Regions from separate parts of the Pseudomonas sp. R1-1 genome, predicted to be linked through region 2. Evidence: riboswitches for the same ligand, from Rfam matches in the RefSeq annotation. Region 2 holds a riboswitch; each other region holds the start of a gene.
The links. Region 2 has a riboswitch for cobalamin ahead of J3P75_RS15370 (CbtB domain-containing protein). Riboswitches for the same ligand answer to the same signal wherever they lie in the genome.

Region 1 (9,706 bases), 880 kb from region 2:
GCTCGGCCAGCGTCGCGCCAGGGGCGAGGGTTTGCAGTTTGTCGGTCATCACGCTGGACACCGATTGGCTGAAGCGCGCGGCGTCTTCGTGCACCGCCATGAGGATGTCCGATTCATCGATCACACCCACCAGTTGCTTGCCTTCGACCAGCACCGGCAGTTGGGAAACATCGGCGAGACGCATGCGCTGAAACGCGGTCAGCAGGGTGTCGTCGGGGCCGACACTGATTACCCGGCCGTCCTCGAAACGCCGAGCGATCAGGTCGCGCAAATCGCCGTAGCCTTTGCGTTGCAGCAGGCCCTGATCGGTCATCCACTGGTCGTTGTAGACCTTCGACAAGTAACGCGTGCCGGTGTCACAGACGAAACTGACCACGCGTTTCGGCTCGGTCTGCTCGCGGCAATAACGCAGCGCAGCGGCGAGCAGGGTGCCGGTCGACGAGCCGCCGAGAATGCCTTCAGCCTTGAGCAACTGGCGCGCGTGATCGAAGCTTTCGGCATCGCTGATCGAGTAGGCGTGACGCACGCTGGAAAGGTCAGTGATCGACGGGATGAAATCCTCACCGATTCCTTCAACCGCCCATGAACCGGGCGTTGGTAGCGTGCCGTCGCGGCTGTATTGCGCCATCACCGAACCGACCGGATCGGCCAGCACCATCTCCAGATCCGGTTGCACCCGTTTGAAGAAACGGCTCAGACCGGTCAGCGTACCGGCCGAACCGACACCCACCACAATCGCATCCAGATCATGTTCGGTCTGCGCCCAGATTTCCGGTGCGGTGCTGCATTCGTGGGCCAGCGGGTTGGCCGGGTTGTTGAACTGATCGGCGAAAAACGCGCCGGGAATGTCTTTCGCCAAACGCGCGGCGACGTCCTGGTAATACTCGGGATGGCCCTTGCCGACATCGGAGCGGGTGATGTGCACTTCGGCGCCCATGGCCTTCAAATGCAGGACTTTCTCGGTGGACATTTTGTCCGGTACCACCAGCACCACCCGGTAGCCCTTCGCGCGGCCGACCAGTGCCAGGCCGAGGCCGGTGTTGCCGGCTGTCGCCTCAACGATGGTGCCGCCCGCTTGCAAACGGCCGTCGCGTTCAGCGGCATCGATCATCGCCAGACCGATGCGATCCTTGATCGAACCGCCGGGGTTCTGTGATTCAAGTTTGAGAAACAGCGTGCACGGCCCGGTATCAAAACGGGTGACCTGAACCAGCGGAGTATTGCCTATCAGCCCAAGCACGGCAGGGCGTGATTCCTTTGACATTTCTTCACCTCATGATGGTGTTGATCGCGTTCCAGTCGCGAAGAAAGACTCGCGTGCAACATAGGCTCAGCGATGATCCGTCGCAACCTTTAGTCCTGCGTTGATGCAGCCAGTTTGATCTAACGATAGAACGAAATTAGCGCCGTGGCGGACGGGTTTGAACGGGTTTACACAGACGCGTCATTGAGTTTCGGAAGGGCGGCATAGAAGCGTGAATTGCTTGAACATCAAGGAGATTTTCTACAGCGTTTTGTGGGCGGAGACTGCCCAAATCGCCAGCAGGCTGGCTCCCACCGGTTTCGCGGTGCAGGCAAGGCTTGGAGCAACACGCAGATCCACTGTGGGAGCCAGCCTGCTGGCGAAGGCTATCCGTCAGTCGCCGAAGTGCTGAATGACCCACCGCTATCGCGAGCAGGCTCACTCCTACCAATGGATTGGGTTCATTCCCAAAGACGTGTCGGCTGCCAGGCCGTCATCGCTTGCAGGCAAGCTCCCACACTTGATTGCATTTCTTCAGTTGGAGCGGGGTCATCCAACTAAAAGCCCCTCATCGGAACGCCGCCCGCCTAGCCCTCTCCCAGAGGGAGAGGGGACTGACCGTGGTGGATGCGAAAGGTACGCCGACCTGAAATACCGAGTCGTATGCAGAATTTGAAATGGCCACAAATCAGCTCCCTCTCCCTCGGGAGAGGGCGGGGGTGAGGGGCCGCCACACCACAAATCCAAAGCCAACCACCCGCTTCTCGCACCGGTTTCGCGGTGCAGGCAAGGCTTGGGGCAACACGCAGATCCACTGTGGGAGCCAGCCTGCTGGCGAAGGCTATCCGTCAGTCGCCGAAGTGCTGGATGACCCACCGCCATCGCGAGCAGGCTCACTCCTACCAGTGGATTGAGTACATTCCCAAAGACGGGTCGGCTATCAGGCCGTCATCGCTTGCAGGCAAGCTCCCACATTTGATTGCATTTCTTCAGTTGGAGCGCGGTCATCCAGTTACAAGCCCCTCATCGGAACGCCGCCCGCCTAGCCCTCTCCCAGAGGGAGAGGGGACTGACCGAGGTGGATGCGAGGGCTACGCCGACTTGAGATACCGAGTCGAATACAAATTTCAAATCCAACCAAAATCAGCTCCCTCTCCTCGGGGAGAGGGCTAGGCGGGCGGCGTTCCGATGAGGGGCGAATTCACCGCAAAGCCCAAGCCATGCGACGCTTCTGACCACTCAACAATGAGCGCAAGCTCGAGTGCTCTTGATCTTGCGTCACCAGCGACGTCGGAAGGCTGAGCGGAGGGATTGATCCGGGCGTGGGAGCGCAGCGACCGTACGACGCAGTCGTACACAGCGGAAGTAGGTGCAGCGAAGCAAACCGTAGCCGCTGCGCCCGGATCGATCCCGCAGCGAAGGGACCCGAGCCTGCGAGGGCCGAACGTAGGAGCAAAGCCTTTTGGTTCCTTTTTGGCGTCTGAAAAAGGGACTCGCCGTAAGGGCGAAACCCTAAGCCGCAGCACCCGCAGCAACGGATATGCCCCCAATCAAAAAAGCGGTCCTGCCCCCCAACGTCACGAGTGAAACCGCAAAATCCGCTCACCATCAAACGGATCAATCAAATACCGCGCCCGAACCCCAAACGTCTCCCACAAACGCTGCGGCGTCAACACCTCCAGCGGCCTGCCCAACGCCACCAACTCCCCCCGTTCAAGCACCGCCAGACGATCACATTTAAGCGCCTGATTCAGATCATGCAGCGCAATCAACGTAGTCACCGGCAAAGCCCTCACGACACTCAGAATCGTCAACTGATGCTGAATGTCGAGATGGTTCGCCGGCTCGTCGAGCAACAGAATCTGCGGCCGCTGCGCCAGTGCACGGGCAATGTGCACCCGTTGCCGCTCACCACCCGACAGGCTGCACCAGATGCGCTGACGCAAGTGCAGCGCATCCACATCCACCAGCGCCTGCTCAACGATGGCAGCGTCCGCAGCCGACCACGGCTGTAACGCCGACAACCACGGCGTCCGCCCCAGCGCCACCGCATCGAACACGCGAATGCCGTCATCGGTGTCAGCCTGTTGCTCGACCACCGCGAGTGTCTGCGCAACGCTGCGGCGCGCCATTTTGCCCAGGCGCTGACCGTCGAGCAGTACCTCGCCAGCGCTCGGCTCGCGCAGGCCGGCCAACAGTTTCAACAAGGTCGATTTACCCGCACCGTTCGGCCCGACAATGCCCAACGTTTCGCCGCGTTGCACCTCAAGGCTGACAGCCTTCAGCAACTCGGCGCCGCGTACCTTGAAGCTCAAGCCCGAGCAGCTCAATACCGCGTTCATCGCGCCGACCTCCGGCCCACCAGAATCAGCGCAAAAACCGGCGCGCCGACCAGCGCCGTAATCACCCCGACCGGAATCACCTGGCCCTTGATCAGGGTCCGCGACAACACATCGGCGGCAATCAGAAACACCGCGCCGCCCAAGGCACTCGCTGGCAGCAAGCGAGCATGCCCGGTGCCAAGCAACAACCGCGCCGCATGGGGAATCACCAGGCCGACAAAACCGATCGAACCGACAATCGAGACCATCACCGCCGTGACCAACGCCGCGCAACCGATCAGCAGAATCTGCACGCGGCGCACTGGTATGCCGAGCGACGCCGCCGAGTCCGCGCCAAAGGTAAACGCATCCAGCGCCCGCCGATGCCACAGGCACACAACCAGCCCGAGCAGGGCCACCGGCACCGCCAGCCACACCGATGGCCAGCGCACCCCGCCGAGGTTGCCGAGCAGCCAGAACATGATTCCGCGCGCCTGCTCGGAACTCGCCGAGCGGGTAATCAAAAACGCTGTCAGCGCATTGAACAATTGCGATCCGGCAATCCCGGCCAGAATGATCTGCCCGGTACCGTTGGCCGAGCCACTGACCCGTGCCAGCAGAATCACCAGCACGAACGCCGTCACCGCACCGGCAAACGCACCGGCCGACAGCGACACCAGCCCGGCACCGACGCCAAGCAACGCGACCATTACCGCGCCAGTCGAGGCCCCGGCGGAGATGCCCAGCAAATAAGGATCGGCCAACGGATTGCGCAACAGCGACTGCAAGATCACCCCGCACGTTGCCAGCCCGGCACCGCAGGCTGCGGCGACCAAGGCGCGGGTCAGGCGGTAATTCCAGACGATGCCTTCATCGATGGGGTCGAGCACATAACCGGCGCCCCACAGCTTGTTGGCCAGCACCTGCAGCACCACGCCCGGCTCGATCGAAGTCTCACCGATCGCCACGCCGCCCATGAGCGCGAGCGCGAGCGTCAGCACAACCAGCAGCGAACGGATCAGGCGTCTGCTCATGGCGCCAGGTCGTAGGCGTTGATGGCGGCGGCGAGTTGCGCGAGGCCGTCGAAGGTGCGCAGGCTGGCCTGCATGGCCATGGCGTCGAGGATGATGATGCGGTTGTGTTTCACCGCGTCCATGTTGCGCGTCACCGGGTCGCTGCGCAGGAAGGCAAGTTTCTTCTGATAATCGTCAGCCGGGAAACGCCGACGATCCATGCGCGCGATGACCAGGAAAGTCGGGTTGGCCTTGGCAATGGTTTCCCAGCCCACGGTTGGCCATTCTTCATCCGACTCGACCACATTGCGCACGCCCAGGGTGCTCAGCATGAAATCCGGAACGCCTTTGTGACCGGCCACAAACGGCTCGATGTCCATCTCGGCGCTGGAAAACCAGACCACTGCGCTGACGTCTTTGCGCTGCTGGGTTTTCGCCGTGGCGATCGATTGCGCGAGGCTGGCCTTGAGCTGTTCGTTGAGCTGTTCGCCACGCGCCTGCACATCGAAAATCGCCGCCAGTTGGCTCACGCTCTTGTAAATGCTGTCGATGCGAAACGGTGCAAGGCGCGTCCCATCGGAGCCAACGAGATTGTCCTTGGCTTCGCAGTCGGAGGGCAGCAGGTAGGTCGGAATCTTCAACTCATGGAACTGCTCGCGGGTGCCGACCGCACCTTGCGGGCCGACCATCCATTCCAGCTCCACGGCGACCAGTTCCGGGCGCTTGCCGATCACCGCTTCGAAGCTCGGTTCGTTATCAGCGAGGCGCTCTATCTTTTCGTTCTGCGCCTTGTAGTTCGCCAGCACGTCGTTGAACCACAGCGAAGTGCCAACGACTTTGTCGCTCAGCCCCAGGGCATAGAGCATTTCCGTGCCGGCCTGGCCGATGGTAACCGTGCGTGCCGGGGCGTGCTGGAAGGTCAGGGTACTGCCGCAGTTCTCGATCGTCAGCGGATAAACCGTGGGCGCCGCTTGCGCGAAAGCGCAAAGGCCCAGACCGGTGAACAGGGTGGCAATACGGGGCAGCAGCATGGGGCAGTCTCCAATGGAACCGTACGGGGAGGGCGGGTACGGTTTGGAAACACACCATCAAGCGCTGTCAGCAAACAGCGCAAGGCCGGTCATCGCGCAAAAAAGCGCACGGCACGATGTCCTTCCCGGACACCCCGCCGGTTAGTAGTCATTGTGCCGGCAGGTCTCCTGACTGATGCGTCATCGCCTGGCTCCGGCCTTCCCGGGGGTTACCCAGTGGCAGTCGAGGAGCAGGCTCGGCACCTACAGTTGCGGGGGCAGTTCCGATCGATGCTGAGCAAGCACCTCGGATTCCCTATTAATCCCGTGTGGAAACCGGCGGCGGCATGGTAGACGATTTGGGCGGTTGAGGGGGAGATCAATCTGTTGAAAAGCCCCTCACCCTAGCCCTCTCCCGGAGGGAGAGGGGACTGACCGCGGTGGATGCGAGGGCTACGTCGACATGAAATACCGAGTCGAATGCAAATTTCAAAACCAACCGAAATCGGCTCCCTCTCCAGGGGGAGAGGGCTGGGGTGAGGGGCCGGGTCACTACAAGGCCAAAGCCGAACGCATGCTTTTGACCACCAACCTCCCGATCCTGAAAAAACCACACAACCCTGATTTGCAATCCACGAACCCCCAACGCTAATATACGATCCATATACATTCCGTATCGGATTACCGCCATGGGCATCGTAAAAATTTCCGAAGACATGCACGAAAACCTGCGCATCTCCAGCAACGCACTCAGCCGCTCGATCAACGCGCAGGCCGAGCACTGGATGCGCATCGGCATGCTCGCCGAGTTGCACCCCAATCTCGACCACAGCGCGATCTGCCGTTTGCTGATCCGCGCCGAACAGAACGGCGGGCTCGACCTGCACCAACTGACACAGGAAGTCGCCCTCGCATGAGAAACCAGATCAAGCTCAACACCCCGGCCGAGATCGAAAAATCCCGCGCGGCCGGCAAACTGGCCGCCGAAGTGCTGGCGATGCTGGTGCCCCACGTCAAGGCCGGGGTGACTACCGATGAACTGGATCGGCTGTGCCACGACTACATCGTCAATGTGCAGAAAGCGGTGCCGGCCAACGTCGGTTATCACGGCTTTCCGAAAACCGTCTGCGCCTCGGTCAATGACGTGGTCTGCCACGGCATTCCTTCTGCTACACCGTTGAAGGACGGCGATATCCTCAACCTCGACATCGCCGTGATCAAGGACGGCTGGTTCGGCGACACCAGCCGCATGTACGTGGTCGGTGAGGCCACGCCTGAAGCGCAACATCTGATCAAGACCACCTATGACGCCATGTGCGCAGGTATTCGTGCGGTCAAACCGGGCGCCACGCTGGGCGATATCGGTTACGCGATTCAGTGCCTTGCCGAAAAGGAAGGCTTTAGCGTGGTGCGCGAATATTGCGGCCACGGCATCGGCAAGATCTACCACGATGAACCGCAGATTCTGCATTACGGCTTCCCCAATCAAGGGATGAAGCTCAAGGCGGGAATGATTTTCACCGTCGAACCGATGCTCAACGCCGGCAAACGCCACGTAAAGAACATGCCCGATGGCTGGACGGTGCTGACCAAGGATGGCTCGCTTTCGGCGCAGTGGGAGCACATGGTCGCGGTGACGGAGACGGGGTTTGAAGTGCTGACGGCGTGGCCGGATCAGATCGAGGGGTATGCGGCAATCGTTTGATACCGCGCTTGGCGGACGGAACAATCATCAAATCCAACGCATAAAAAAACGCCGCTTGAACCAGCGGCGTTTTCCTTTGCCTTTACTTCAGATCGAATCGGTCGAGGTTCATGACTTTCGTCCAGGCCTTGACGAAGTCATTGACGAACGGCTGCTGCGCATCCGCACTGGCATACACCTCGGCCAGTGCGCGCAACTGCGCATTGGAGCCGAACACCAGATCCACCCGCGTTGCGGTCCATTTCGGCGCGCCGGTCCTGCGGTCCCGTCCCTCGAATTCATCAGCATCGCGCGTCGTCGGTTGCCACTCCACGCCCATGTCCAGCAGGTTCGTAAAGAAGTCATTGCTCAGCGCTTCGGGTTTATCGGTGAAGACTCCATGCCGGGTCTGCCCGACGTTGGTATTCAACACCCGCAGGCCGCCGAGCAGCACGGTCATTTCCGGGGCGGTTAGGGTCAGCAGTTGCGCCTTGTCGATCAACAGGGTTTCAGCTGCGACGGTGTATTTGCCTTTGCTGTAATTGCGGAACCCATCGGCAATCGGTTCAAGGAAGCCGAACGATTCGACATCGGTCTGCTCCTGCGAGGCATCCACGCGCCCGGGCGAGAACGGCACGCTCACTGGATGACCAGCGTTCTGTGCGGCTTGCTCGACCCCGGCATTGCCCGCCAGCACGATCAGGTCCGCCAGCGAGATTTTCTTGCCGTCGGCACTGCCATTGAACTCGCTCTGAATCCCCTCCAGGGTTTGCAGCACATGAGCCAGTTGCTCCGGCTGGTTGGCTTGCCAGAACTTCTGCGGTGCCAGACGCAGACGCCCGCCGTTGGCACCGCCACGTTTGTCCGAGCCGCGGAATGTCGAGGCCGCCGCCCACGCCGTCGAGACCAGTTGCGAAACCGACAGGCCTGAGGCGAGGATTTTGCTTTTCAGCGCAGCGGCATCGCTGTCGTCAATCAATGCATGGCTGACGTCCGGCAACGGGTCTTGCCAGAGCAATTCTTCGTTGGGCAGTTCCGGGCCGAGGTAGCGCGACAGCGGGCCCATGTCGCGGTGGATCAGTTTGTACCAGGCGCGGGCAAAGGCGTCGGCCAATTGCTCGGGATTGGCCAGGAAGCGCCGCGAGATCTGCTCGTAAGCCGGGTCGAAGCGCAATGCCAGGTCAGAGGTGAGCATGCTCGGCGAGAGCTTTTTGCTCGGGTCGTGAGCATGCGGAACCGTGCCGGCGCCGGCGCCGTTTTTCGGTTGCCACTGATGCGCCCCGGCCGGGCTCTTGGTCAGTTCCCACTCGAAGCCGAACAGGTTTTCCAGGTAGTTGTTGCTCCAGCGGGTGGGCGTGGTGGTCCAGGTCACTTCCAGACCACTGGTGATGGTGTCTGCGCCCTTGCCGGTGCCGAATGCGTTTTTCCAGCCCAGGCCTTGCAGCTCGAGGCCGGCCGCTTCCGGCTCAGGGCCGACGTTGTCGGCCGGGCCGGCACCGTGGGTCTTGCCGAACGCGTGGCCGCCGGCAATCAGCGCCACGGTTTCTTCATCGTTCATGGCCATGCGGCCGAAGGTTTCGCGTATGTCCCTGGCCGAGGCGACCGGGTCCGGGTTGCCCTCGGGACCTTCCGGGTTCACGTAGATCAGGCCCATCTGCACCGCAGCGAGCGGGTTTTCCAGATTGCGTTCGCCCTGATCGGTGCGGCTTTCTTCCTTGCCGTGCAGATCCGGTTCGGCTACCAGCGTACCGTCACCGGGTTCCTGTACCGGGCCGTTGCTCTTGCCGTAACGATTGTCGCCGCCCAGCCATTCGGTTTCCGAACCCCAGTACACGTCTTCATCCGGTTCCCAGACATCGGCGCGGCCGCCAGAAAAGCCGAAAGTCTTGAAGCCCATGGATTCCAGCGCGACGTTGCCGGTGAGTACGATCAGATCGGCCCAGGAAATGTTGCGGCCGTATTTCTGCTTGATCGGCCAGAGCAGGCGGCGGGCCTTGTCGAGGCTGACGTTGTCCGGCCAACTGTTCAGCGGGGCGAACCGTTGCTGACCGGAGCCGGCACCACCGCGGCCGTCGGCGGTGCGATAGGTGCCAGCGCTGTGCCAGGCCATGCGCACGAAGAGCGGGCCATAGTGGCCGAAGTCGGCTGGCCACCAGTCCTGAGAATCGGTCATCAATGCGCTGATATCTTGCTTCAGCGCCTGAAAATCCAGGCTTTTGAACGCCTTGGCATAGTCGAAGTCCTGGCCCAGCGGGTCAGACTTGGGCGAGTGCTGACTGAGGATTTTCAGATTGAGTTGATTCGGCCACCAGTCACGGTTGGTCGTGCCGCCACCGGCGGCGTGGTTGAACGGGCATTTCGATTCGCTTGCCATGTTCGAGTCCCTATCAGGTCTGCTGCGGCCGGCTGGTGCCGACTTCGGACTGGTAAGGCTA
Region 2 (9,706 bases):
GCTGACCATCAAGGCGCCAAACGCCAAAGTGCCGATGGTCAACGCCGACAGCCCGGTCAACGAGCGCATCAATTACTACCTGCAAACCGAAATCAACCCGGGGCTGGCCAGCCACGGCGGTCAGGTCAGCCTGATCGATGTGGTTGAAGACGGCATTGCGGTGCTGCAATTCGGCGGCGGTTGCCAAGGCTGCGGCCAGGCCGACGTGACCTTGAAGGAAGGCATCGAGCGCACGCTGCTCGAGCGCATCCCGGAACTCAAGGGCGTGCGCGACGTGACCGACCACACGCAGAAAGAAAACGCCTACTACTAAGGCGTTCGCTGCGAACAAGAAAAACGGCGCCCCGTGAGCGCCGTTTTTTTATGCCTTCGTTTTACCCAAGGTGGGAGCGAGCCTGCTCGCGAAAGGGCCATCAAGGGCGATAAAGATGCGCATGCCCCGCCCGATACAACGACGATTCACTGAACACCTCACTCCCCAGCACCCGCCCGACCAGAATCAACGCCGTACGCCGAAAGCCTTTCGCTGCAACCTTGTCGGCAATGTCCGCTAGCGTCCCGACTACCCAATCCTGATCCGGCCACGTCGCCCGGTGAATGACCGCAATCGGACAATCCGCACCGTAATGCGGTACCAATTCCACAAGAATCTTCTGCAAATGATTGACCCCCAGGTGAATCGCCATGGTTGCGCCATGCCGGGCCAGATTGCCCAGTTCTTCGCCGGCCGGCATTGCGGTCTTGTCGGCATAGCGGGTCAGAATCACGCTCTGCGACACATCCGGCAGGGTCAGTTCGGCCCCGAGCAGCGCCGCACAGGCGGCGGTGGCCGTCACGCCGGGAATGATCTCGAACGGAATATCAAGCTCACGCAGATAACGAATCTGCTCTCCGATCGCGCCATACAGGCTCGGATCGCCGGAATGTACCCGCGCGACGTCATGACCGTTGGCATGCGCGGTCTTGATCAGCTCGATGATTTGTTCAAGGTGCAACTCGGCACTATTGACCACGGTTTGCGCCTGATGCCCTTCGAGCACTGCGTCGGGTACCAGTGAACCGGCATAGATGATCACCGGACATTGGCGGATCAACCGTTGGCCTTTGACAGTGATCAATTCCGGGTCGCCGGGGCCGGCGCCGATGAAATAAACGGTCATCGATGGATCCTTGGAGAAGAGGCGCGACAACGCTTCAGATGAACATTGCTCATGATGGATGGCGGCGATTATCAGGAATTACGCGGCGCCGGCCAATGCCAGAGTGGCCTGAGCGTATTTTTGTCGGCTGATCAGCAGCTTTGCCGGCGCTTGCAGGAGTTGTTCGGCGAGCGCCAGCGCTGCGCTTTCCGCCACGCCGTAGCAGCCGGTGCGTTCGTAAGCGATTTGCGACTGGTGGCTGAGCATCGACTGGTAACCGGCCAGTTCCTCGCTGCTGAAGTACAGCAGGGGCAAGGCCAGTTGCGCGGCCAATTCTTGCAGGCCCGGCTCGTCGCGCTTCAAATCGATGCTGGCCAGGGCCTTGATCGACTTGAGCTCGATGCGGTGCGCCTGCAAGGCCTGGTCGAGTAACGCGCGCAGCGTACTGGTCGGACAGCCGCGCTGGCAGCCGAGGCCGACCACCAGCGTCGACGCTGCGCGGTCATCGCTCATGCGTGGTATTGACCGTTGCTGTTGCGGCGGAACAACCAGGCGCTGATCAGGCCCAGTGCCAGCCAGAACGCCACGTTGGTCAATTGCGAAGCGATCTTGAACCGGGTTTCCAGCGCTTCGGGCGCGAGCATCGAATGCACCAGCGGTTGCGGCGCGCCGATCACATGCGGCACCGCGAGAATCGCCACACCGAGCAGCTTCATCAGCCAGTGCCGGCTAAAGGCGATCAGCGACAGGCCGACCGCGGTCGAGGCCGCAGTGCCGATCCACCACATCTGTCGCGAAGCCAGATCAGCCGCAGCGGTGCCCGGCAATTCCGGCGGCAGGCCCAGCGTTGGCGCCAGCACGAACGTCGCGTAACCGGCCAGCCCCCAGAGCAGGCCTTGCGCGGTCGAGCGCGGCGCACGCAGGGTGTACAGACCGGCAAGCATCAGGGCGAAACCGACCGCTACCACCAGATTGCCAGCGGTGGTCGAAACCACCCGCTGCCAGCCGTTTTCCGGCTCCCAGGCTTCGCCGTCATGGCTGTGCGCCGCGGTGCCGGCCGCGTGTTCGTGGACTGCGGCGACCGGCTCGGATTTTTCATAGGTTTCCGCCTGAAGAATCAGCGGCGAGACCCAGAAGCTTTGCAGCAGCGTGAGGAGCAGGGCGGCCAGCAGGCCAGTGAAACCTGCGGTTTGCGCAATTCGCTTGATCATTCGACAGGTCTCAGTGGCACGGGAACGCAGCGCTGTGGCGGGTATCGTGGGCCGCGTTGTGCACCGCTTCGATATGCGAGAAACCGGCGAAATACACCAGCCCGGCGCCGAGAATCGAGGCGAAGGCGGCGGCAATCAGGCGTTGGCTCAGGGTGGTGGTGCTGGCGATTTTGTCCGCGTTGCTGGCGGTGCTGCTGATGATCGACATGGCGCTTCCCTATGGAGTGTCAGGGGCAGTCGAACGCATGCGGACCCTGCGTGACGGACACGCGGAGGTACGAACAGCGCCCGCCCACCGCGGGTTTGTTATGTCCAGTGACGCTGATTGCGCACCGTGTGTTGCGGGCCGGTCTCCGGGCTCACGAGGGGTTGGCGCCGGGCCAATCTGCAAGCGTCACCTTCCCATGCCGTTGGCACAGTGGTTTTGACGCTTCGCTCGCTTACCGTTGCGGGGGCAGCACCGGACTGACATGGCTCTGAGTAAAGCACATGATTCACCGGTTTCCCGTTTCACCCTGTGAAGGGCACCCGTAACAAGGCGTACAGGAGAGCATGCGGGTGGGTTTGAGTCAATTTTCGGTCGCGAGTGAATATCCAGGGTTGCTGACGGCGGTTTCGTCTGGCGGCGAGTTACTTTGGCAAACGCCCCAAAGTAACCAAAGGTCTTCGCCCTGACGTTCGGCCTGTCGGTCATGATCCCAATCCAGACATTGACCCGCCATTGCACCATGCGTAGCCTTGCGCCTTCGAGGTTCTTCGGTATCTGCCGAAGCTAAGAAGGGAACGCGGTCAAAGCCGCGGCTGCCCCCGCAACTGTGAACGGTGATGTTCGCTGCCACGCCACTGCCAGCTCGGTCAACGAGCCCGCGGGAAGGCGCAGCGAACGCCAGGCCTGGCGCCTGAACACTGTCAGCCAGGAGACCTGCCTCGTCACAGATTCTCACTTTCAACCGGGCGGGGTGATCCGGTGGCGAATACTTCCGGCGCGCGTGCGCGTGGCCGGTTCTCGTCCCGTATGCCCGCCGCTTTGCCAAAGGGCATACCGATGAAAACACTGGCCAAACTCCCCGTCACCATCGTCACCGGTTTCCTCGGTTCGGGCAAAACCACCTTGCTGCGGCACATGCTCGATAACGCCCAGGGCCGGCGCATTGCGGTGATCGTCAATGAGTTTGGCGAGCTGGGCATCGACGGCGAAATCCTCAAGCAGTGCACCATCGGTTGCACCGAAGAAGAAGCCAGCGGCCGCGTTTACGAACTGGCCAACGGCTGCCTGTGCTGCACGGTGCAGGAAGAGTTTTTCCCGGTGATGCGCGAACTGGTCGCGCGTCGCGGCGATCTCGATCACATCCTCATCGAAACCTCAGGCCTGGCCCTGCCAAAACCGTTGGTGCAAGCCTTCCAGTGGCCGGAAATCCGCAGCGCCTGCACCGTTGATGCGGTGATCACCGTGGTCGACAGCCCGGCCGTGGCCGCCGGCACCTTCGCCGCGTTTCCGGATCAGGTCGATGCCCAGCGCAAGCTTGACCCGAACCTCGATCACGAATCGCCGCTGCACGAACTGTTCGCCGACCAACTGGCCAGCGCCGATCTGGTGATCCTCAACAAGGCCGACCAGACCAGCGCCGAAGATCTTGCGCGCGTGCGTGCTGAAGTCGCGGAGGAGCTGCCGCCCGCTGTAAAAATCATTGAAGCGAGCAACGGCCGTCTGCCGCTGGACGTGTTGATCGGCCTCGGCGCCGGTTCCGAAGAGCACATCGACAGCCGTCACAGTCACCACGACCATCACCACGACGGTGATGACGATCACGATGACCACGATCACGACGCCTTCGACTCGATCTCCATCGAACTGCCGCAAGCCGACGAAAGCCTGCTGCTCGACGCGCTGACGCAACTGGTGGTGCAGCACGGTATCCTGCGCGTGAAAGGCTTCGCCGCGATTCCGAACAAGCCGATGCGCCTGCTGATTCAGGGCGTGGGTACGCGCTTCGACAAGCATTTCGACCGTCAGTGGGGCGCCGACGAAGCGCGCGTGACGCGACTGGTGTTGATCGGCCAGGAATTGGACGCAGCACAACTCGAAGCGCAATTGCGCGCCGCGCTCAGCGTTTAAGTCATGCACCTGCTCAGGACCCAGCCCGGCGGTTTCGTCTCGGATGACAATATTGCCGACCTTGGCCAGACGCCTGCCGAGCTGGTGATCCTGTGCAGCGGCGATTCCAGCCTCGCGCTGCTCGCCGAAGCGGCGCAGCAGTTGCCACAAGACTACCCGAGCCTGCGTCTGGCCAACCCGATGCAGGTGCAGAATCACGCCTCGGTCGATCTGTACGTCGACGAAGTGTTGCGTCACGCCAAGCTGATTCTGATTTCGCTGCACGGCGGCATCGCCTATTGGCGCTATGGCGTCGAGCGTCTCGTCGAACTGTCTGAACGCGGCGTGCAAGTGATTCTGGTGCCGGGCGACGATCGTCCCGATCCTGAACTCAGCGACTTGAGCACCGTCAACGCGGTGGACCGTGACCGTCTCTGGCAGTTTCTGCGTCAGGGCGGCCTGGGCAACGCGCTGGATTTCTTCCGGTGCCTGGGTAATCGCTGGTTTGCCCGCGATTACCCGTGGGCCGAGCCGCAAACCCTGCCGCGCACAGCGATTTATCATCCGGACAAAACCACCGCGACGCTCAGTGATTGGCAGGCCGAATGGCTGCCCGCACAACCGGTCGCGGCGTTGCTGTTTTACCGCTCGCACCTACAGGCGGCGAATACTGCGTTCATCGATGTGTTCTGCCAGCGTCTGCAGGCCGCCGGACTGAATCCGTTGCCCATCGCCGTGGCCAGCCTGAAAGAACCCGGCTGCCTGACGGTGGTCGAGGATTGGCTGGACGAAGTCGAGGCCGGGGTGATCCTCAATACCACCGGTTTTGCCCAGTCCAGTCCCGAAGCGCCGCACCTGCGACCGTTTCGCCGCAATATTCCGGTGATCCAGGCGATCTGCGCCCAGGACAACGAGCCCGGCTGGCGCGGCAGCGAGCAAGGCCTCGGCCCGCGCGATCTGGCCATGCACATAGCCTTGCCGGAACTTGACGGGCGCATCATCAGTCGGCCGATCAGCTTCAAGGATCTGGCCTGGCGCAGCGAGCGCAGCCAATCGGATGTGGTGTGTTATCGCGCACAACCCGATCGCATGGATTTTGTTGCTGAACTGGCGCGACGCTGGACTGATCTGGCGCGGGTACCGAACAGCGAAAAGCGCATCGCGCTGATTCTCGCCAACTACCCGACCCGCGACGGGCGCATCGGCAACGGTGTCGGCCTCGACACGCCAGCGGCAGCGCTGAATATCCTGCGTGCGTTGCAGGCTGAGGGCTATCCGGTTTCGACCGATTTGCCAGGCAGCGGCAGCGAGTTGATCCAGCAATTGCTCGGCGGCGTCAGCAACGATCTCGAGACGATTGACCTGCGCCCGTGCCAGCAAAGCCTGGCGATGGACGCCTATCTCGCGATGTTCGACGCACTGCCCGAAGCCAACCGCGCCGCCGTGATCGCCCGCTGGGGCGCGCCGCACAACGACCCGATGTGCCGCGACGGACGCATGATGATCGCCGGGCTGCGTTTCGGTCTGACCTTCGTCGGCATTCAGCCGGCACGCGGGTATCAGGTCGACCCGAGTGCGGTCTATCACGACCCGGATCTGGTTCCGCCGCATGGCTATCTGGCGTTCTATTTCTGGCTGCGCACCACCTACGGCGCCCACGGCGTTATCCATGTCGGCAAGCACGGCAACCTCGAATGGTTGCCGGGCAAAGGTGTCGGCCTGTCGGAGAACTGCTGGCCGGACGCGCTGCTCGGGCCGCTGCCGAATGTCTATCCGTTCATCGTCAATGACCCGGGCGAGGGCGCCCAGGCCAAACGGCGCACGCAAGCGGTGATCATCGACCACCTGATGCCACCGCTGACCCGCGCCGAAACCTACGGGCCGTTGCGCAATCTCGAACTGCTCGCCGACGAGTACTACGAAGCGCAGTTGCTCGACCCGCGCCGCGCCCGGGAATTGCAGCGCGACATTCTGCAACTGGTGCGCGACACGCAGATCGACCGCGAGCTGCAACTCGACGCCGCGCTGGACAGTGACGCCGACGCGGCGATCTGGTTGCCGCGTCTGGATACCTATCTGTGCGATTTGAAGGAGTCGCAGATTCGCGACGGTCTGCATATCTTCGGCGTATCGCCCAGCGGGCGGTTGCGCATCGATACCTTGCTGGCCTTGCTGCGGATTCCGCGCGGGGATGGCAAGGGCGCGCAATCAAGCCTGCTGCGCGCGGTGGCAAAAGCGTTTGAACTAGGTTTCGATCCACTGGATTGCGCTCTGGCCGAGCCGTGGGAGGGACCGCGTCCAAGCGAACTGCAAACCGTCACCGACGAAGTCTGGCGCACCGCCGGCGACACCCGCGAACGCCTCGAATTGTTCGCCACCGAGCTGATCTCCGCATCCCTGCATATCCCTTGTAGGAGTGAGCCTGCTCGCGATAGCGGTGGATCAGCCAACATCAAATCAACTGACACACCGCCATCGCGAGCAGGCTCACTCCTACAGGGGCCCGGGTGGGATGAAGTCGGGGCAATCATCGATAATCTGCGCGAAGTCATCGCACCACGCCTCGACGCCTGCGGACCGGCAGAAATGCGCGGTCTGCTCGACGCCCTCAGCGGTCGTTTCGTCCCCGCCGGCCCGAGCGGCGCGCCCAGTCGCGGGCGTCTCGACGTGCTGCCGACCGGACGCAACTTCTATTCGGTGGACGTGCGCAATTTGCCGACCACCACCGCGTGGCGCATCGGTTTCCAGTCGGCGACCTTGATTCTCGAACGGCATTTGCAGGATCACGGCGATCACCTGCGTCAGCTCGGCCTGTCGGTCTGGGGCACCGCCACCATGCGCACTGGCGGCGATGACATCGCTCAGGCCATGGCGCTGATGGGCGTACGGCCGGTGTGGGCCACTGGTAGTCAGCGCGTCGATGATTTCGAGATCCTGCCGCTGAGCCTGCTTGATCGTCCGCGCGTCGACGTGACGTTGCGCGTCTCGGGATTTTTCCGCGATGCGTTTGCCAACCTGATCCGCTTGTTCGACGCCGCCGTGCAAGCGGTCGCGGCGCTGGACGAACCGGACGACCTCAATCCGCTGGCCGCCAAAGTGCGCGCCGAGCGCGAAGCGCTACGTCAGACCGGCGTCGATGAAGACACCGCGCGGCGGCAGGCCGGCTGGCGCATCTTCGGCGCCAAGCCCGGTGCTTACGGCGCTGGCGTGCAGGGTGCCATCGACGGTCGCCTGTGGCAGAGCCGCGAAGACCTCGCCGAGGTCTATCTGAACTGGGGCGCTTACGCCTATGGCGGCGCCGACGAAGGCACCGCCGCCCGTGAGCAGTTCGTCCAACGCCTGAGTCAGGTGCAGGCGGTGCTGCAGAATCAGGACAATCGCGAGCATGATTTGCTCGACTCCAACGATTACTACCAGTTTCAGGGTGGCATGCTCGCCGCTGTGGAAAGCCTGCGCGGCGAAGCAGCGGCGAGTTATCACGGCGATCATAGCCAACCCGATTTGCCGAAAATTCGCACCCTGAAAGAAGAACTGAACCGGGTGATTCGCTCTCGCGCGGCGAACCCGAAATGGATCGACGGGGTCAAGCGCCACGGCTATAAAGGCGCGTTTGAAATGGCAGCGACTGTCGATAATCTGTTTGCTTTCGACGCGACCACGCATCTGATCGATGATCATCAGTATGCGCTGCTGGCCGACGCCTATCTGCTTGATCCGCAGACTCGGGAGTTTGTCCGCGAGCACAATCCGCATTCGTTGCGCGAAATGACCGAGCGCATGCTCGAAGCGCAGCAGCGGGGCATGTGGCAGGAGCCGGGGGCTTATAAGGAAGCGCTGGAGAATTTGCTGCTGGATATCGAGGAAGATGGGTAGCGCCTCCAAAAACCAACCCTCACCCCAGCCCTCTCCCGGAGGGAGAGGGGGCCGATCTGCGTCGTTCTCGGAATGGGTATTCCACTCGAAGTATCAGGTCGGCGAGATCGAAAGATCACCCCAATCAGTTCCCTCTCCCTCTGGGAGAGGGCTAGGGTGAGGGGCTTTTAAATGACACCCAGCAACATTGCAGAACACCCGGATCAGTTCCCTCTCCCTTTGGGAGAGGGCTAGGGTGAGGGCCTTCGATCTGACACCCCAAAACATTAAAGAACACCCACGACCACGCCAGAGAACCCACCAATGACCGACACCCCACATTTCCCCCTCTCCGCCGTGGTCGGCGCCGATGACCTGAAGCTCGCCCTGTGCCTCACCGCCATTGACCCGAAAATCGGCGGCGTGCTGATCGAAGGCCCGCGCGGCATGGCCAAATCGACCCTGGCCCGTGGCCTTGCGGATCTGCTCGCCAGCGGCCAGTTCGTCACCTTGCCGCTGGGCGCGACCGAAGAGCGTCTGGTCGGCACCCTCGATCTGGACGCCGCCCTCAGCGATGGGCGCGCGCAGTTTTCCCCCGGTGTGCTGGCCAAGGCTGACGGCGGCGTTCTCTATGTCGATGAAGTCAATCTGCTGCCCGATCACCTGGTCGATCTGCTGCTCGATGTCGCCGCCAGCGGCACCAACCTGATCGAACGTGACGGGATTTCCCATCGTCATTCGGCGAAATTTGTCCTGATCGGCACGATGAACCCGGAAGAGGGCGAGTTACGCCCGCAGTTGCTCGACCGCTTCGGTCTGAACGTCGCCCTCAGCGGCCATACGCAACCGACCGAGCGCGGCCAGATCATCCGTCGGCGGCTGGATTTCGACAGCGATCCGCAGGCGTTCTGCGCGCAATGGGCCGCCGCGCAGCAGAGCCTGCGTGAACGCTGCGAAAGCGCGCGGATTGCGCTGGCCGATATTGAGCTGGACGATGCCGCGCTGGCGCAGATTACCGAGCGCTGTTTCGCCGCCGGCGTGGATGGCTTGCGTGCTGATCTGGTGTGGTTGCGCGCAGCCCGCGCGCACGCGGCATGGCGTGGGGCGACGCAGATTGGCGAGGAAGATATTGACGCCGTGGCCGAGTTTGCCCTGCGCCATCGACGTCGCGAACCGTCGGTGCCGCCTAGCCCGCAACAACAGCAACAGCCACAACAACCGCCGCAGTCGCCCAATCCGACGCAAAACACAGCGAGCGAAGGGCAGGGCCAGTGGGGCGATATGCCGACACCAGCGCTCGCCACTGGCACTCGACGAGAAGTGCCCGTCTGGCCAAAAAAGCCCTAGGCATTCGCCCCCGATCCGACGCGGGGGCGAATGCCAGACCCCGCGCCGGACGGCTCGACAAC
Region 3 (9,706 bases), 970 kb from region 2:
GTCGCGGCCGGGTCAGTCACGCCGGGATCTACCTGGGCGACAACCAGTTCATCCACTCCAGCAGTCGTCGCAGCGGCGGTGTTCGCATCGACAGCCTGGGTGACAGCTACTGGAGCAAGACCTTCATCGAAGCGAAACGCGCCCTGGCGAACGCTCCGACCGTGGTCACCGCGCGCAAGTAATTCCCTGTTGTCGCTGCGTTCGTGGCGATACTCAGGCTACCGGCAAACGGAGTAGACACAAACTTTACAAGGTGAAGTTAAAGTCTTACTTGAAGTTTGCCGCGTAGCCGCTAGAATCCTGAATCATATTGATGGCAAACCGCCTGCGTACAGACGCAGGCGGTTTTGTTTCTGTCCATTCGGCAGAGAAAGCCGCAGCCTGATCAGGATGTTCTGCTTATGACGATGTCGGCCCGCCTCACCTTGATCCTCTGCGCCGCGCTGCTCAGCGCTTGCGCCAGTCGTACACCGCCGCCAGCCCCCGTGGTTCGCGCGCCGATTGTGTTCGGTCCCTCCCAGGCTTTTTCTCCGGTGGCGGAAGACGTGCTGTTTCGCGCGCTCGGCCTCGTCGGCACGCCTTATCGCTGGGGCGGCAACACGCCGGATTCGGGTTTCGATTGCAGCGGCCTGATCGGTTTCGTCTACCGCGATGCCGCGGGGATCTCGCTGCCACGCTCCACCCGCGAAATGATCGTCATGCAGGCACCGAATGTCGGCAAGGAAGGCTTGCAGACCGGCGACCTGATTTTCTTCGCCACCAACGGCGGCTCGCAGGTCAGCCATGCGGGCATTTATGTCGGCGAAGGGCGGTTTGTGCATGCGCCGGCAACGGGCGGCACGGTCAAGCTCGACAGCCTGTCGAAGGCGTATTGGCAGAAGGCCTATCTGAGTGCCAAGCGGGTGCTGCAGCCCGGGCAGTTGGCGCATAACCCTTAATTCAATCACACAAAATTAAATGTGGGAGCTAGCCTGCTAGCGATCGCGGAGTGTCAGTCACATTGATATCGACTGGTCTACCGCCATCGCTAGCAGGCTAGCTCCCACAGTGGTTTGTGTCAGGCGAAAGTTATTTTGTGGCCGACACGCGCCACACTTTGTTGCCGACATCATCCGCTACCAGCAACCCGCCTTGCGGGTCGATCACCACGCCCACCGGGCGGCCCAGCGCGTTCTCGTCCTTGTCGAGGAAGCCGGTCAGCACATCCACCGGCGTGCCATTGGGTTTACCGCCACTGAACGGCACGAAAATCACTTTGTAGCCGCTGTGCGGTTTGCGGTTCCACGAGCCGTGCTGGCCGATGAACGCACCTTCCTTGAATTGCGCCGGCAACGTGTTGCCCTCGGCGAAGGTCAGGCCCAGCGAGGCGGTGTGCGGGCCGACCGCGTAGTCCGGGACGATGGCCTTGGCCACCAGATCGAGGTTCTGCGGCTTGACCCGTACATCGACGTGCTGGCCGTAATAGCTGAATGGCCAGCCATAGAAGCCGCCGTCCTTGACCGAGGTGATGTAATCCGGCACCAGATCGCTGCCGATCTCGTCACGCTCGTTGACCGCCGTCCACAGCGCGCCGCTGGTGGGCTCCCACGCCAGGCCGTTGGGGTTGCGGATGCCCGAGGCGAAGATCCGGTGATTGCCGGTCGCCCGATCGACTTCCCAGATCGCCGCGCGACCCTCTTCCTGATCCAGGCCATTTTCGCCGACGTTGCTGTTCGAACCGACGGTGACGTAGAGCTTGCTGCCGTCCTTGCTGGCGATCACGTTTTTGGTCCAGTGATGGTTCAGCGTGCCGCCCGGCAGATCGACGACCTTGATCGGCTGTGACTTGATTTCGGTGGTGCCGGGCTCGTAATTGAAGCGCAACAGGCGATCGGTATCGGCCACGTACAGATCGTTGCCGACCAGGGTCATGCCGAACGGCGAATTAAGGTTTTGCAGAAACACCGTGCGCGTCTCGGCCACACCATCCTTGTCGGCATCGCGCAGCAAGGTGATGCGATTCGGGCTCGGTACGCCGGCGCCCGCCTTGCCCATGACCTTTTTCATCACCCAGCCACGAATGCCTTTGCTGTCGTCCGGTTTCGGTGGCGCATTGGTTTCGGCCACCAGCACATCCCCATTGGGCAGCACGTACAGCCAGCGCGGATGATCGAGGCCTTCGGCGAACGCGGCGACCTGAGTGCCGGCCGCGGCTGTTGGTTTTGCCCCCTCGGGCCAGCCGATCGCCGGGGCGATGTTCACCGTCGGGATCAGGGTCTTGTTCGGTTCCGGCAGTTTCGGCGACGGGCCAGTGCCGTCGGAGACTTGCAGGCTAGAGGTTTCGCCGCAGGCGCTGAGCCCGCCGGCGAGGGCGATGACGAAAACGAGGTGGGGCTTGCGCATTGCTGATCTTCCCTATGAATGCATTCCTAACCATAGAGGAGGGCGCAAGCCCGATGGTTCAACTGCTCAACCGCGGGCTTCCTTGAACAGCACGGCAATGCCCGGGTGATAGTTGCCCGCTTCGCTGTGCAATTTGCGGTAGGCATAGGGGAAATACCAGGCCACGGCGCAGGTGTGTCCCTTTTGCAGATCGTCGACCATGTCCTGCAGCTCTTCGGGGCTGGCGCTGTGCTGGGCTTTTTGCGGGGCGACGAACAGGCAGCCGAGTTTGAGATCGCTGGCATAACTGGTGCGTTTGGCGTCAGAGGTTATATCGGCCAGGGCTTGGGTCAGGTTGAGGTTGTTGACCCGTGGCCAGCGCTGTGTGGCTTGAATGAAGGCGCGGTCTTCGCTGCCGGCGATAAACAGATCGGCGCGGGCATTGCGCTCGCCGTCTTCGTTCTGTTTGCGGGTGACGGTGTCGTTCAAGGTCACCAGTTCGGCCATCCAGGCTGCGGCCGAAAGCAGGCCGAGGTTGGCTTTCTCATCATGCCAGTACGGCGTATCGCCGTCGCCGCGCACGGTGTTGTAGCGGTCGATACAGTCAAACCAGCGTTCAAGCACCGGGCGCAGGAATTCCAGGCGCGGGTTGCTGATGATCATGCCTTGCATCGTCATCGTCCTTATTGTTGTGGTGTGCTTTTTCGAGAAAAGCATGGCTCTTTGATATCACTTGTCACAGTCTGGCACAAGATTGCCCGCAGATAATTGATTGGTGGCAGTTTCTCGCCCGATGGCCGCCTCTTTAATTGACGCTCCACCCCCAACCCTCTAACCTTCGCCGCTTGTTTCAGGTGCTCTGTGACCTGCGTCGACAGAGTGAAACAGGGAAGCCGGTGAGGGTGGTCTTCACGCGAAGCCACGACGATCCCGGCGCTGCCCCCGCAACGGTAAATGAGTGAACACTGCGTTCAATGCCACTGCTCAACAGCGGGAAGGCGCGCAGTCTGGCCTACGCCGCTCATGAGCCCGGAGACCGGCCTGATCCATCCAGCGGCATCACGGTGGGCGATGCCAGGCTTTTTGCCGTCTAATCTTGTGCCTGCCCGCCGTTTACCCGTCTCAACGGAGAGCTCCCCATGACCGATTCCCCCGAGCGCGACGAACGCCATCTGGCGCGCATGCAGCGTAAAAAAGCCGTGATCGACGAACGCATCGCCAATTCGCCCGACGAGTGCGGCCTGGTGCTGGTGCTGACCGGCAACGGCAAAGGCAAAAGCAGCTCGGCCTTCGGCATGCTCGCCCGCGCCATGGGCCACGGCATGCAGTGCGGTGTGGTGCAGTTCATCAAGGGCCGCAACAGCACGGGCGAGGAGCTGTTCTTCCGCCGCTTCCCCGAGCAAGTGCGCTTCCATGTGATGGGCGAAGGTTTCACCTGGGAGACCCAGGATCGCCAGCGCGATATCGCCGCCGCCACGGCGGCGTGGGAAGTTTCTCGCGAACTGCTGCGCGATCCGTCGATCGGGCTGGTGGTGCTCGATGAATTGAATATCGCCCTCAAGCACGGCTATCTGGATCTCGATCAGGTGCTCAGCGATTTGCAGGCGCGGCCGCCGATGCAGCACGTGGTGGTTACCGGTCGCGGCGCCAAGCCGGAAATGCTCGAGATGGGCGACACGGTCACGGAGATGGGCATGCTCAAGCACGCCTTCCAGGCCGGCATCAAAGCGCAGAAAGGCGTCGAACTTTGAATCAGCCCCGTCACTGCCCGGCCGTCCTGATTGCCGCGCCGGCTTCCGGCCAGGGCAAGACCACCGTCACCGCCGCGCTCGCCCGTTTGCATCGCAATCAGGGGCGCAAGGTCCGCGTGTTCAAATGCGGCCCGGACTTTCTCGACCCGATGATCCTCGAGCGCGCCAGCGGTGCGCCGGTCTATCAACTGGACATGTGGATGGTCGGCGAGCAGGAAAGCCGTCGCCTGTTGTGGGAAGCCGCCGGCGACGCGGACCTGATTCTGATCGAAGGCGTGATGGGCCTGTTTGACGGCACGCCGTCGAGCGCTGATCTGGCGCGACACTTTGGCGTGCCGGTGCTCGGGGTGATCGACGGCACCGCCATGGCGCAGACCTTCGGTGCGTTGGCGTTGGGCCTGGCGAAATATCAGCCGGACCTGCCATTCGCCGGAGTGCTGGCCAACCGCGTCGGCACCTTGCGTCATGCGCAATTGCTTGAAGGCAGTCTCACCGAAGGCCTGCGCTGGTACGGCGCCTTGTCGCGTGAGACCGGTATCGAGCTGCCGAGCCGCCATCTCGGCCTGGTACAGGCCAGCGAACTGAATGATCTGGACCTGCGCCTCGACGCTGCCGCCGACGCACTGGCCAGCAGTTGCGAAGTCGCCTTGCCGCCAGCAGTCGAGTTCGCCGCGCCGGATGTGATTGCTGCCGAGCCGTTGTTGAACGGCGTGCGGATCGCGGTGGCCCGCGATGAGGCATTTGCCTTCACCTACGGCGCAAGCCTCGATCTGTTGCAGGCGATGGGCGCCGAGTTGAGCTTCTTCTCACCGATCCGCGACACGCAATTGCCCGAGGCGGACAGTCTGTATCTGCCGGGCGGGTACCCCGAGCTGCACCACGTTGCACTGGCACAGAACACTGCAATGCTCGAGGCGATCCGTGCACACCACGCGGCGGGCAAACCGCTGCTGGCCGAATGCGGTGGCATGCTGTATCTGCTCGATTCGCTGACCGATGTCGAAGGCACCCGTGCTGAACTGGTCGGGTTGTTGCAGGGCGATGCGGTGATGCAAAAGCGTCTGGCGGCCTTGGCGCTGCAGGCGGTCGATCTGCCGGAAGGCTCGTTGCGCGGGCACACGTATCACCATTCGCTGACGACCACCGAGCTGACGCCGATTGCCCGTGGGCTGAGCCCGAATGGCGGGCGCGGGGCCGAGGCGGTTTATCGTGAAGGGCGGATGACAGCTTCTTATGTGCACTTTTATTTTCCATCGAACCCGACTGCGATTGCCGCGCTGTTTGTGCCTGATTCTGAAACCGCTATCGCTAGCAGGCTAGCTCCCACATTGGACGGTGTAACACCTGACGAAACGCAATCCCCTGTGGGAGCTGGCTTGCCAGCGATGGGGCCATGACCGACAACGCATTTTCCGACGCCGAACGCCAGGCGGTTTACCGAGCCATCGCTGAGCGCCGCGACATGCGCCATTTCAGCGGCGGCACCGTTGAACCGCAACTGCTACAGCGTCTGCTCGAAGCCGCCCATCAGGCGCCAAGTGTCGGCCTGATGCAGCCGTGGCGCTTCATCCGCATCAGCGACCGCACCCTGCGCGGGCAGATCCAGCAGTTGGTGGAAGCAGAACGCGTGCGCACCGCTGAAGCCCTTGGCGAGCGCAGCGACGAGTTCATGAAACTCAAAGTCGAGGGCATCAATGACTGCGCCGAAGTACTGGTGGCGGCGCTGATGGACGATCGCGAAAAGCACATCTTCGGCCGGCGCACGCTGCCGGAAATGGACATGGCTTCGCTGTCCTGCGCGATCCAGAATCTGTGGCTGGCGGCGCGTGCCGAAGGATTGGGCATGGGCTGGGTGTCGCTGTTCGAGCCGCAAGCGCTGGCGGATCTGCTGCAATTGCCGCCGGGCGCCGAGCCGCTGGCGGTGCTTTGTCTGGGCCCGGTCAAGGAATTCTACCCGGCGCCGATGCTGGTCCTCGAAGGCTGGGCGCAGGCGCGTCCGCTGAACGAATTGCTGTACGAAAATTATTGGGGAGTGAGTCAATGAGTGTGGCGTTGTTGAGTGTCGCCGCAGTGGCGCTGGATGCGCTGCTCGGTGAACCGAAACGCTGGCATCCGCTGGTGGCGTTCGGCAATTTTGCCGGGCGCATCGAGCAACGTTTCAACGCCGGTGGCCGCGGCTGGCGCAGCCATGGCGTGACCGCGTGGGTGATCGCGGTGCTGCCGCTGACGCTGCTCGCCACGGCGTTTTCCTGGGCGCCTTATGTTGGCTGGGTCGTGGAGATTGTTGCGCTGTATTGCGCCCTCGGCATGCGCAGCCTCGGCGAACATGTCGCGCCAGTGGCTGCGGCATTGCGCGCGGAGGATCTGACTGAGGCGCGCACTCGCGTCGGCTATCTGGTCAGCCGCCAGACCGACGAACTCGACAGCAACGCCGTGGCCCGCGCCGCCACCGAATCGGTGCTGGAAAACGGCAGCGATGCGGTATTTGCTGCGCTGTTCTGGTTTGTCGTCGCCGGTGCGCCGGGCGTGGTGCTCTATCGCTTGAGCAACACGCTGGACGCGATGTGGGGCTATCGCAACGAACGCTTCGAGCGCTTCGGCTGGGCGGCGGCGAAAATCGACGATGTGTTGAACTACATTCCTGCACGGCTGGTGGCGCTGACCTACGCGCTCCTCGGCAAAACCCGCCTCGCACTCAAGTGCTGGCGTACGCAGGCGCCACAATGGGACAGCCCCAACGCCGGCCCGGTGATGGCGGCTGGCGCTGGCGCACTCGGCGTCGAGCTGGGCGGGCCGGCGATCTACCACGGCGAACTGCACGAACGCCCGCAACTCGGTGAAGGCGCTCCCGCCGATGCCGATTCCATCGAGCGCGGCTGGCAATTGGTCCAGCGCGGGGTATGGTTATGGCTGCTGATTCTTTGCGTGGGGGCTGAATTCTATGCTTGAGCACGGTGGCCGACTGCGCAAGGCGGCACACGACTACGGCATTGCCGAAGTCGATTGGCTGGATCTGTCCAGCGGCCTGGCGCCGTGGCCTTTTCCGATCCCGGAGATCCCCTTGCGCGCCTGGGCTCGCTTGCCGGAAACCGACGATGGCCTGGAGCAGGCGGCGTGCGATTACTACGGCGCCTCGCAAGTGCTGCCGGTGGCCGGTTCGCAGATGGCCATCCAGTTGCTGCCGCGCTTGCGTCGTGCCGGCAAGGTCGGCGTGTTGTCGCCGTGCTATGCCGAACACGCCGAGGCGTGGCGGCGCAGTGGCTATATCGTCCGCGAAGTGCTGGAGCAGGAAGTCGAGTTCTTTCTCGACAGCCTCGACGTACTGGTGGTGGTCAACCCGAATAATCCGACCGGCCTCAGCCTGACCCCGGCGCGCCTGCTCGACTGGCACGCGCGGCTGGCCCAGCGCGGCGGCTGGCTGGTGGTCGACGAAGCGTTCATGGACAACACGCCGCACTTGAGCCTGGCCGCGCATAGCCATCTCATCGGCCTGATCGTGTTGCGCTCGTTCGGCAAGTTTTTCGGTCTGGCCGGGGTGCGCCTGGGCTTCGTGCTGGCCGAGCGCAAGTTGCTCAAACTGCTCGCCGAACAGGTCGGACCGTGGGCGGTCAGCGGGCCGACGCGGATGCTCGGTCAGGCGTGTCTGCAAGACACCGAAAATCATACGCGCCAACGGATTCGCAGCGATGAAGCCAGCGAACGACTGGCGGCATTGCTCGAGCGCTACGGTTTCAAGCCGCAGGGCGGCTGCGCGCTGTTTCAGTGGCTGATCACCGAAGACGCCGAAACGCTGCACGATTTCATGGCCCGGCGCGGCATTCTCCTGCGTCTCTTTGCTCACAACAGCAGCCTGCGTTTCGGCCTGCCCGGCGATGCCGCCGATGAGCTGCGACTCGCACAGGCCTTCGCCGCCTACCATAAGGAACACCCATGACCACGCTGATGGTGCAGGGCACCACGTCGGATGCCGGTAAAAGTACGCTGGTGACGGCGCTGTGTCGCTGGGCGACCCGTCAGGGCGTCGCGGTGGTGCCATTCAAGCCGCAGAACATGGCGCTCAACAGCGCGGTGACGGCGGACGGCGGCGAGATCGGCCGGGCACAAGCGGTGCAGGCGCAAGCCGCGTATCTCGAACCGCACACCGACATGAACCCGGTGTTGCTCAAGCCCAACAGCGACACCGGCGCGCAAGTGATCATCCACGGCCGCGCGGTGACGACGATGAACGCCGTCGCCTATCACGACTACAAAGCCATCGCCATGCAGGCGGTGCTGGAATCGCACGAACGCCTAAGCGCAGCGTATCCACTGGTGATGGTCGAGGGCGCGGGCTCGCCGGCCGAGATCAATCTGCGTGCCGGCGACATCGCCAACATGGGCTTTGCCGAAGCGGTGGATTGCCCGGTGCTGCTGATCGCCGACATCAATCGCGGCGGGGTTTTCGCCCATCTGGTCGGCACTCTGGAGTTGCTGTCGCCGAGCGAGCAGGCGCGGGTCAAGGGTTTCATCATCAACCGCTTTCGCGGTGACATCGCCTTGCTGCAACCGGGCCTTGACTGGCTCGAGCAGCGCACCGGCAAACCGGTGGTTGGTGTATTGCCGTATGTGCTGGACCTGCACCTTGAGGCTGAAGACGGCATTGACCAGCGTCAGACCGACAAGGCTGAGCAGGTGCTGAAAGTCGTGGTGCCGGTGCTGCCGCGCATCAGCAACCACACCGATTTCGATCCGCTGCGTTTGCATCCGCAGGTCGATCTGCAATTTGTCGGGCCGGGACAGACGATTCCGCCTGCGGACCTGATCATCCTGCCGGGCTCGAAAAGCGTGCGCAGCGACCTCGCGTATCTGCGTGGCAACGGCTGGGAAACCGCGATCAACCGGCATCTGCGCTACGGCGGCAAAGTGCTGGGCATTTGCGGCGGCCTGCAAATGCTGGGCGAGCAGGTCCACGACCCGTTGGGCCTGGAAGGTGCAGCAGGTTCCAGCGCCGGGCTGGGTTTGCTCGCGTTTGAAACAACGCTCGAAGCCGAGAAGCAATTGCGCAACGTGCGCGGGCGGCTGGCGCTGGAAAACGCGGAAGTCAGCGGCTATGAAATCCATGCTGGCGTCACCCGCGGACCGGCGCTGGAGAACGCAGCAGTGTTGCTGAATGACGGTCGTTGCGATGGCGCGCAGAGTGCTGACGGCCAGGTATTCGGCACCTATCTGCATGGCTTGTTCGAATCGCCCCAGGCTTGTGTGGCGATGTTGCGCTGGGCCGGGTTGAGCGATGTGCAAACGGTGGATTACCACGGCTTGCGCGAGCGCGACATCGAGCGTTTGGCGGATCTGGTGGAGCAGCATCTGGATACCGGGTTGTTGCGTGAGCTCTGTGGGATTTGAGGTGAATGCATCGCTAGCAGGCTAGCTCCCACAGGGTTTCGCGTCGTATACAAAGGTCATGAACAACCGCTGTTCACTGTGGGAGCTAGCCTGCTAGCGATGACTGCAGCCGCCTCAATAAATAACTTTCAGGATGTTCCGATGCTCCAACTGATCCTCGGCGGCGCCCGCTCCGGCAAAAGCCGGCTGGCAGAAACACTCGCCAGCGATAG

Region 1: another riboswitch for cobalamin. It lies ahead of J3P75_RS11510 (ABC transporter substrate-binding protein); the one in region 2 lies ahead of J3P75_RS15370 (CbtB domain-containing protein).
Region 3: another riboswitch for cobalamin. It lies ahead of cobO (cob(I)yrinic acid a,c-diamide adenosyltransferase); the one in region 2 lies ahead of J3P75_RS15370 (CbtB domain-containing protein).

Annotation. Positions count from the first base shown of each region.
Region 1 is NZ_CP071663.1:2,514,678-2,524,383, forward strand. It holds gene J3P75_RS11495 (pyridoxal-phosphate dependent enzyme) at 1-1,264, opposite strand, end outside; gene J3P75_RS11500 (ABC transporter ATP-binding protein) at 2,821-3,585, opposite strand; gene J3P75_RS11505 (FecCD family ABC transporter permease) at 3,582-4,598, opposite strand; gene J3P75_RS11510 (ABC transporter substrate-binding protein) at 4,595-5,608, opposite strand; cobalamin riboswitch at 5,750-5,943, opposite strand; gene J3P75_RS11515 (ParD-like family protein) at 6,277-6,504, shown strand; gene map (type I methionyl aminopeptidase) at 6,501-7,292, shown strand; gene katG (catalase/peroxidase HPI) at 7,375-9,645, opposite strand.
Region 2 is NZ_CP071663.1:3,395,234-3,404,939, reverse strand. It holds gene nfuA (Fe-S biogenesis protein NfuA) at 1-313, shown strand, start outside; gene cobM (precorrin-4 C(11)-methyltransferase) at 414-1,160, opposite strand; gene J3P75_RS15380 (cobalamin biosynthesis protein) at 1,239-1,652, opposite strand; gene J3P75_RS15375 (CbtA family protein) at 1,649-2,350, opposite strand; gene J3P75_RS15370 (CbtB domain-containing protein) at 2,361-2,558, opposite strand; cobalamin riboswitch at 2,678-2,897, opposite strand; cobalamin riboswitch at 3,083-3,294, shown strand; gene cobW (cobalamin biosynthesis protein CobW) at 3,396-4,466, shown strand; gene cobN (cobaltochelatase subunit CobN) at 4,470-8,318, shown strand; gene J3P75_RS15355 (ATP-binding protein) at 8,622-9,644, shown strand; gene J3P75_RS15350 (vWA domain-containing protein) at 9,626-9,706, shown strand, end outside.
Region 3 is NZ_CP071663.1:4,361,628-4,371,333, reverse strand. It holds gene J3P75_RS19555 (C40 family peptidase) at 1-182, shown strand, start outside; gene J3P75_RS19550 (C40 family peptidase) at 402-938, shown strand; gene J3P75_RS19545 (PQQ-dependent sugar dehydrogenase) at 1,069-2,382, opposite strand; gene J3P75_RS19540 (hypothetical protein) at 2,449-3,033, opposite strand; cobalamin riboswitch at 3,197-3,420, shown strand; gene cobO (cob(I)yrinic acid a,c-diamide adenosyltransferase) at 3,501-4,112, shown strand; gene J3P75_RS19530 (cobyrinate a,c-diamide synthase) at 4,109-5,509, shown strand; gene bluB (5,6-dimethylbenzimidazole synthase) at 5,506-6,156, shown strand; gene cbiB (adenosylcobinamide-phosphate synthase CbiB) at 6,153-7,061, shown strand; gene cobD (threonine-phosphate decarboxylase CobD) at 7,054-8,046, shown strand; gene J3P75_RS19510 (cobyric acid synthase) at 8,043-9,494, shown strand; gene cobU (bifunctional adenosylcobinamide kinase/adenosylcobinamide-phosphate guanylyltransferase) at 9,636-9,706, shown strand, end outside.